Regions from separate parts of the Pseudoalteromonas sp. OANN1 genome, predicted to be linked through region 1. Evidence: predicted binding sites of a transcription regulator. Region 1 holds the regulator's gene; the other holds the start of a gene.

Region 1 (4,464 bases):
TCGTTCAACGCTATGTAAAGATATTCACCTAGACGTATGTTCTGCGTGTCACCCGTTCTACACTGGTAAGCAGAAGATCCTTGACACAGGTGGCCGTGTAGATCGCTTTAACAAGCGTTTCGGTGCACTTAGCAGCAAGAAGTAATCTTGTTGGTCTAGTCGAAAAAAGCACCTTAGGGTGCTTTTTTTGTGCCGGTTTGAAAATACCTTCCCGATTGATACATCCTATTCTGCATCAACAGACAAACCGTCAGTCATCACGCCTTCATTGTGTCTTTTATTCTTCTTAAATAGAAAACTTGCCAGTTTGGCAGCAAAACTTTACTGATCTCTTGGGTAGAGTAAAAACTCTATTTAGTAGATAAATACTGAACATTTACGAGCTTAAGTTGTGAAAATAATCAAAGCTCATATAGTAAATAGTATCAGTTATGAGCACTTTATATAAACTAAAATCAGTATATTGCGATTAAATGCGGGTATCTTGACGTTAAAATTAGTTAAGTTGCAAATTTCTTATTGTTTTTATAATTAGTGTGCATCTGTGCTAATTTTCTGCATTTTGTGCTGGTTTTTGCGTCTTGTTTTTTAAGTTTTAGTCACATTATTTGTGAAATATTTCTTAAAATTGAGCTTATCTTCTCGGAAAAGTATAGAAAATACCGTGCTAGTGGATAGACCTGATTTTACTTGAATAATGAGCAAAACTCGGTATTGTGTGAATACGGTCGATTAACTATATGTCCTATTGACATACCGCGACAGCAAAGCACAAACGCTTGTTGAGTGGTTGAATGTCGTCGCTCATATAGTTAATCGCACTGTGTGTTGCTGTAACCAGCATGATAGGTTGCCAACATTCAGAATGCGAACGTTTACCACACTCTCACATTAACTTCGTAGGAAAATATCGCGCCATGACAGATTTTCGTCAACAAGCTCTAGATTATCACGAGAAGCCCGTTCCAGGTAAAATCAGTGTTGAACTCACTAAACCTGCCGAGACCGTAAAAGACTTAGCACTTGCATATAGCCCAGGTGTTGCAGAGCCAGTACGTGAAATCGCGGCTGATCCGGCGAATGCATACCGTTATACGGGTAAAGGAAATATGGTTGCGGTGATCAGTAATGGTACGGCAATTCTTGGCTTGGGTAATTTAGGTCCTTTGGCGTCAAAGCCTGTTATGGAAGGTAAGGCGCTATTATTTAAGCGTTTTGCGGGTCTTGATTCAATCGATATCGAAGTTAAGCACAACACCACCGAAGACTTCATCAATACGGTGGCAAATATCGCAGACACATTTGGCGGTATTAACCTTGAAGATATTAAAGCGCCAGAGTGCTTTGAAATTGAGCGCGCGCTAATCGAACGTTGTGACGTTCCTGTATTCCATGATGATCAGCACGGCACCGCAATTGTAACCGCTGCGGGTATGCTGAATGCGTTGGAAATCCAAGGTAAAGATATTCATGATGCGATTATTGTGTGTCTTGGTGCGGGTGCAGCTGCTATTGCTTGTATGGAATTATTGATCAAGTGTGGTGCTCAACGAGAACACATCTATATGCTGGACAGAAAAGGCGTGATCCATACTCGTCGTGATGACCTAAATGAATATAAAGAGTTGTTTGCAAACAACACGGATAAGCGTACGTTACAAGACGTGATTGCGGATGCGGACGTATTTGTTGGTGTTTCTGGTCCAGACTTACTTTCTGCTGAAGATCTAAAGTTAATGGCTGACAAGCCAGTGGTATTCGCTTGTTCTAACCCAGATCCAGAGATCAGTCCTGAAGTTGCACACGGTGCACGTAATGATTTGATCATGGCGACTGGTCGCTCAGATTATCCAAACCAAGTAAATAACGTGCTGTGTTTCCCGTTTATCTTCCGTGGTGCGCTTGATGTACGTGCAACTGCTATCAATGACGAGATGAAGATTGCAGCAGTTGAAGCAATTAGAACGATTGCGAAAGAACCTGTGCCAGCTGAAGTGTTAAAAGCGGCTGATGTGGATAGTCTTGAGTTTGGTCCTGAGTACATTATTCCAAAACCAATGGATCCGCGTTTGTTACCTCGTATCGCAAAAGCAGTAGCGGTAGCTGCAATTGAATCAGGCGTGGCACAAATCGATATGCCAGCTGGATATATGGAATAATACCATTGGTATTATCCAAATAAAAAAGCCTCGATTGAGGCTTTTTTTGTGTCTGTATGTCCACAGAGAAAGAGTAGTTATCACTCTTCGTTTATTTCTGGGATCTCCAAACCGCGCTCTTCCATTATTTGTCTTACTTCTAATGGAATACGCTCTGGATTATCTTTTCTCAAGTCTTCATCGCTCGGCAGTGGCTGACCTGTGAAGGCATGTAGAAACGCCTCACATAAAAGCTCACTGTTCGTGGCATGACGTAAATTATTCACTTGGCGACGTGTACGCTCATCAGTTAGCACTTTGAGTACATTCAGAGGTATGCTCACCGTGATCTTTTTTACTTGCTCTGCTTTCTTACCGTGTTCTGCATATGGGTGAATATACTCACCGTTCCATTTTGCCATAATTGTGTACTTGCCTCAGTTACATCAATGCCAATATGACTGGGTTCTGGTCTACATTATTCACCAACCGCATGAATATAGGGATAACCTTACGAATTAAAGATAAATCCCAAACTCAAATAGATGAATAAACTAATCCGCCATAGCGAGATAGAAGAATCTCTGCCATAGTTTTCAATAACTCAGTCGTATTAGCAACGCCTAGAGTGGCGAAATTTTATCGGTTTAAAAAAGATAGTCAAATACTAGTTATTTAGCCATTTAGCAGTATAAATGTTTTGACTTCTAGTTTCTGTTGCTCTAACCTTTTAGACGTCTAAACATCCAACTATCTAGGTGACCTTATGAGTCAAGTTAATAAATCGACGGTTGCAGTGCGTCACGGTATAGAAGCTGATAAAGCACATGGGGCAGTAGTGCCACCGCTTTACCTTTCTACCACCTATTCTTTTGCCGATTTTGATACCAAACGCGACTACGATTATGGCCGCAGTGGTAACTTTAATCGTGATGTGCTTGCACAGGCACTGACTGAACTTGAAGGTGGTGCTCGTGGCATTATTACCGCCACTGGCATGGCTGCTGTTCACCTAGTAACTCAGCTACTTAACCATGACGATACGCTGGTTATTCCACATGACTGTTACGGTGGTAGCTATCGCTTGTTTACATCGCTTGCTAAGCGTGGACTGCTCAAATTAGCCGTGTTGGATCTCACGCAACCTGAAAGTCTTGCACAGCTGCAGCAGATCAAACCTAAATTAGTTTGGATTGAAACACCAAGTAACCCAATATTAAGGCTCACGGATATAGAAACTGTCGTAAATGCAGCACACGCTGTGGGGGCTTTGGTCGCCGCCGACAACACCTTCTTGTCTCCTGCACTACAAAACCCCATTACCTTTGGCGTGGATGTAGTCGTGCATTCAACTACTAAATATATCAATGGTCATTCTGATGTCGTGGGGGGCGCGGTGATCGCGCGTACACAGGAGTTGGGTGATGAGTTAGCTTGGTGGGCAAATAATATCGGTATTACCGGCGCACCTTTTGATAGTTATCTTACTTTACGTGGACTGCGCACCTTAAACGTGCGTTTACGCCAGCATCAAGAAAATGCTCAGCTGATTGCGGAGTATTTAGAAAAGTCGCCGTATGTTAGCCAAGTTTATTACCCAGGCCTTGAGTCGCATCCTCAACACGAACTTGCGAAAAAACAACAGCTCGGTTTTGGTGGTATGGTGAGCTTTGATATCAAAGGCGAACTGCAAACATCAGCGAAGTTTTTAACGTCTCTAACGCACTTCTCATTGGCAGAATCTCTAGGTGGGGTTGAGAGTCTTATTTGCCATCCAGCGACGATGACACACGCAGGTATGGATCCGCAAGCACGTTTAGAAGCGGGAGTGGGCGACACGTTAATTCGTATTTCTGTGGGCATTGAAGATGCACAGGATCTCATTGCAGATCTGGAATCGGGATTTGCATGTATTGATGAAAGTCAGGCGAGTGATGATGCTAAGTCATTCAAGTTAACGCCTGCACATACAGTAGCGTTGTGGTGAGTAAATGGCAAAAGTAGTACATAAGTTTGGTGGTTCGAGTTTAAGCTCGCCAGAGCGTTATCAGGCGGTTGCCAAGATAGTGTTAGAGCAATGTCAACTAGGTGACAGTGTTGTGGTTTCTGCTGCAGGAAAAACAACGAATACCCTAGTGAAGTTATGGCAAAGCTTTGAGCAGCAAGATGTTCGTGCATTCAACGATGTTTTATTACAAGTTGAAAATCATCAACGAGAATTAATTGATGCCCTGTTTGTAGGTGAACAACACAGTGTGTTACTCAAACAGCTTGTCAATGAGCTGCAAGCAATCGCTTTGGGAAGAGAAGAACAACATCTTCACTA
Region 2 (4,464 bases), on a different contig from region 1:
GAATCTGGATTGATAGCAAACCTCGCCCTCGCAACCAAAATTATTCAAGGATTAGAATCCCTTGGAGTGAAGCTTTACCTTGACGACTTTGGCACTGGTTACTCTGCTTTAGGTTATTTGCACCAGCTCCCCATTCATGTGCTTAAAATTGATAAGAGCTTTATTGACCAACTAACTGAAAGAGAAAACCCGCTAGTTGATGCGATTTTGAAACTTGCACAATCACTTAACCTAACCGTTGTCGCTGAAGGTATCGAGCTCGAAACCCAGTGGCAGCTATTAAAGCAAAAAGGCTGTCAATTTGGTCAAGGCTATATTGTTTCTAAACCATTAGCCGCAGATCAAGCGATGGCATTTTTACTGAGTAGAAACTAGACACACTCGCCACATACCTCATTGTTTGTAAACAATGAGGTATGTGGACTGGTTTAGATTAACTTTCCCCTAATTCGCTTCTAAGCTCCTTGGTTGCTGTCACCATATTCTCAAGTGCAGCTCGGGTTTCAGTCCATGCTCGGGTTTTTAGCCCACAATCTGGATTCACCCATAATCTTTCTACCGGGATTTTCTTCGCTGCTTTGTGAATTAAGTCTTTTATCCATGCCACCTCAGGGACGTTTGGTGTGTGAATATCATAAACGCCAGGCCCGATGTCATTGGGGTAGTCAAAATCTTCAAAGGCGTCGAGTAAGGTCATATTTGAACGTGACGTTTCAATTGTGATCACGTCCGCATCCATATCCGCTATGGCGGCGATAATATCGTTAAACTCCGAGTAACACATATGCGTATGGATCTGTGTTTCGTCATTCACACCACTTGCAGATACCCTAAACGCATACGCCGCCCACGCTAAGTAGGCTTGCCACTGACTGGCTTTGAGTGGCATCCCCTCTCTAAATGCAGGTTCATCGATTTGGATCACCTTAATCCCTGCGTTTTGCAAATCCACCACTTCATCTCTCAGTGCTAATGCGATTTGATTCGCGATGCTCGGCTTGTCTAAGTCATCTCTGACAAACGACCAAAATAAAATAGTCACAGGCCCTGTTAGCATGCCCTTCATCGGTTTTTTGGTTAAGCTCTGTGCATAACTCGTCCAATTAACAGTCATTGGTGCCGCACGCGAGACATCTCCCCAGATCACTGGGGGCTTAACACAGCGCGAACCATAACTTTGCACCCAACCAAACTGAGTAAAGGCAAAACCTTCGAGTAATTCACCAAAGTACTCAACCATATCATTGCGCTCTGCTTCGCCATGAACCAGCACATCTAAGTTAAGCGCTTCTTGTTCTTCAACGGCATAACGGATCTCTGCTTCCATCTGGCTTTGATAAGCATCAGCACTCAACGTACCCGCTTTATAATCACGTCGCGCCTTACGAATAGCCTGGGTTTGTGGGAAGGAGCCTATCGTTGTGGTTGGCAATAAGGGTAAATTTAGCGACTGTGCTTGTTTTTTAATTCTGGTTGCGAATTCACTATTGCGTTGGCCGTCTTTTGCTGTAAGCGCTGAAACACGCTGCTGCACCTCATTATTATTCACGCGAGTAGAAGTCAAACGCGCTTTTACAGGCTTAGAATATTCGACCAACTGGGTAATATCACGCTGCTCCAATGCATTTTTCAATAATGCCAGCTCTTGTCCTTTTTGTTTGGCAAATGCGAGCCAAGACTTTAACTCACTATCAAGTTTTTGCTCTTGATCTAAGTCGACTGGCGTATGTAATAATGAGCATGAAGGAGCAAGCCAGAGATTATCACCTCGACGTTCATGAACCAGAGCAAGTTGCTGATATACACCTTCAAGATCCGAGCGCCAAATGTTACGACCGTTCACAACCCCTAGAGACAGCACGCTATCTTGCCCAACTACTTCCTCTAACGCAGCCAAGTCGTAGTTTGCCGTTACGCAGTCAAAATGTACGCCTTCTACGGGATAAGACTGGATATCTTCAACATGCGCTTGTACGGAGTCAAAATAACTGGCCAACAACACTTTTACTCCTTGCCCGCTCAACGCATCAAAACTCCGGCGCAGCGCGTTACGATAAGCATCGTCGATTTCCAGAGCTAAAATAGGTTCATCAATTTGTACCCACTCAACACCTTGCTCAGCAAGCTTGGTAAGTACCTGCTGATATACAATCAATAACTTATCTAATAAAGCCAATTTGTCAAACTCTTGACCAACGCATTTAGCTAAGTAGAGGTAGGTTACCGGGCCGACCAATACGGGTTTTGCTTGGTAGCCAAGTAATTGTGCTTCCTCTACTTGAGTAAATAACTCCGTCCAAGTTAGGGAAAATTCCTGCGTTTGAGTTAACTCAGGGACGATGTAATGATAATTGGTGTTGAACCATTTCGTCATTTCACTTGCAGCACACGCACAGCCGCTAGGTGCTCGTCCCCTGCCAATCCGAAACAAAGTATCAAGATTTACCGACTCATCATTTTTGTGACGACTAGGAATAGCGCCGACAAGTAATGAAGTATTCAACACGTGATCATACCAAGCAAAATCGCCTACAGGTAGAAGGTCAACACCAGCCTCAGCTTGCAATGCCCAATTTTCTGCACGAATGCGCTTTCCTTCCGCGATTAAGTCGTCTTGCGTTAAGTCGCCCGACCAATAGCGTTCTACTGCAAATTTAAGTTCACGTTTTTTGCCTACGCGTGGAAAACCCAAGTTATGTGTTAATGCCATGATTTTAATTCCGTCTAGATGCATGGATGTCTAAAAATATAATTCTCATAATCAAAAACAACAATTGATGCTTTCTCAGATTTCATATGAATAAAATTAAATTGTAATTTTTTAAAAAATTTTTACACAAGTAGTGACAACGCTGTCATTTTTAGTGTTATAGTGGATTTGTGAATTTTTGAACAACTCACCGCAGGTATTTAGACGTCTAGACATTGATAATAACTAAATAGAATCGTAATATTGAGTAATGCTGAGATTTGCTCACTTAAAATATGAGAATTGTTGATAATGATTGATATAAAGCACCTAAAGACTATCTCCACCTTGAAAGAAACTGGTTCTCTCGTGAATACAGCACGAGAGCTATTCCTGACTCAATCTGCTTTATCACATCAGATCAAAGATCTTGAGAGCAAACTCGACTGCCAGCTTTTTGAGCGCAAAACGCAACCAGTACGCTTTACCCCTCAAGGGATGTTATTATTGGAACTTGCCAACGATGTTTTACCTAAAGTTGAAGCAACCAAGTGTCGTTTGAAGGAAAGCCTTAATCAACCTATCTCGCAACTCAGGTTAAGCGTGGAATGCCATGCTTGTTTTCACTGGTTGCTGCCAACAATTAAAGAATTCAATACCTTTTGGCCTGACATTAAAGTCGATTACGAACGTGGTTTTAGCTACGACGCTATTCCTGACCTTATTGAAGATGAGCTGGACTTAGTGCTTACCTCAGACATTCGAGAACCAGAACAATTGGAATACGCGCACCTTTTCGACTTTAAATTAAAGTTAATCGTTGCACCAGATCACGAATTGGCCAAGAAGGCCTATGTCACAGCACTCGACCTAAAAGATGAAACCATCATTTCTTACCCTATTCCTCGCGAGCGCCAGGATATATTTAAGCACTTTATTCAAAATGCACGCTTTGATGGTACGCTAAAAACCGTCGATCAAGGTTTATTAATCTTCCAACTGGTAAGTGCAGGCATGGGGGTTGCAGCACTACCGGACTGGTTAGTGACACCTTATGAGAGCCAAGGGCTAATTAAATCGATTCCTCTAGGCGCACTTGGGCTAAATCGTCCAATGTATTTAGCAATGAAGAAAAGCATGAAAGATAACCCTGTTTATCGTCATTTCCTCAATACTTGCCGTAAAACCACTGCAAGATAGATGACAGGGCTCTTTTTGAGCCCTAACTGTTATACATTTCTACAACTCCCATCTCATGCTAGCATTGCGTCAGGCTTATCTAAATCTAGGGCATGTTTAAATGTTTGAAGTCAAAAAGGTTATCGGTCAACTTCTGATGCCGTTACCATTATCTTTAGTGGTGCTTATGGGGCTTATGCTTTTTATTGCCAAAACGCGTAAAGGACCTTACATCGCAAGCTGGCTCGTCTTACTGACCACATGGGCGTTATCGACTCCTTATGTCGCACAACATATTATTGAGTGGGATACAGGCACTCTCGCCGCATTCAATCCTAGCAAGCACAACAACATAGATAAAATCGTGGTACTTGGCTGTGATTTATACCCAAATAAATCTCTCCCCAGCAACGCCCAACTTGGCAGCTGTGGTCTAGCCAGGTTAGTTGAAGGCGTAAGACTTGCTAATATTTACCCAAAGGCCCAGCTGTATGTTTCTGGTTACGGCTATGGCCATGCAACAAGCGCGGGACTCATGGCAAGAACCGCACAGAGCCTAGGTATTTCAGCTACACGTATTAAGCAAAATCCCAATG

What was found. The regulator MetJ, encoded in region 1, represses methionine synthesis genes. The targets are predictions, from matches to a motif close to TAGACGTCTAGACGTCTA.
Region 2: a site for MetJ is predicted at 2,912-2,929, ahead of metE (5-methyltetrahydropteroyltriglutamate--homocysteine S-methyltransferase). Genes of this name have one in related genera too.

The regions. Positions count from the first base shown of each region.
Region 1 covers NZ_JAMXSE010000012.1:23,625-28,088, forward strand. Annotated here, with positions in the region: gene rpmE (50S ribosomal protein L31) at 1-145, shown strand, start outside; gene NH462_RS11645 (malic enzyme-like NAD(P)-binding protein) at 918-2,159, shown strand; gene metJ (met regulon transcriptional regulator MetJ) at 2,240-2,560, opposite strand; gene metB (cystathionine gamma-synthase) at 2,905-4,125, shown strand; gene metL (bifunctional aspartate kinase/homoserine dehydrogenase II) at 4,130-4,464, shown strand, end outside.
Region 2 covers NZ_JAMXSE010000001.1:346,604-351,067, forward strand. Annotated here, with positions in the region: gene NH462_RS01645 (EAL domain-containing protein) at 1-375, shown strand, start outside; gene metE (5-methyltetrahydropteroyltriglutamate--homocysteine S-methyltransferase) at 434-2,710, opposite strand; gene NH462_RS01655 (LysR substrate-binding domain-containing protein) at 3,002-3,889, shown strand; gene NH462_RS01660 (ElyC/SanA/YdcF family protein) at 3,990-4,464, shown strand, end outside.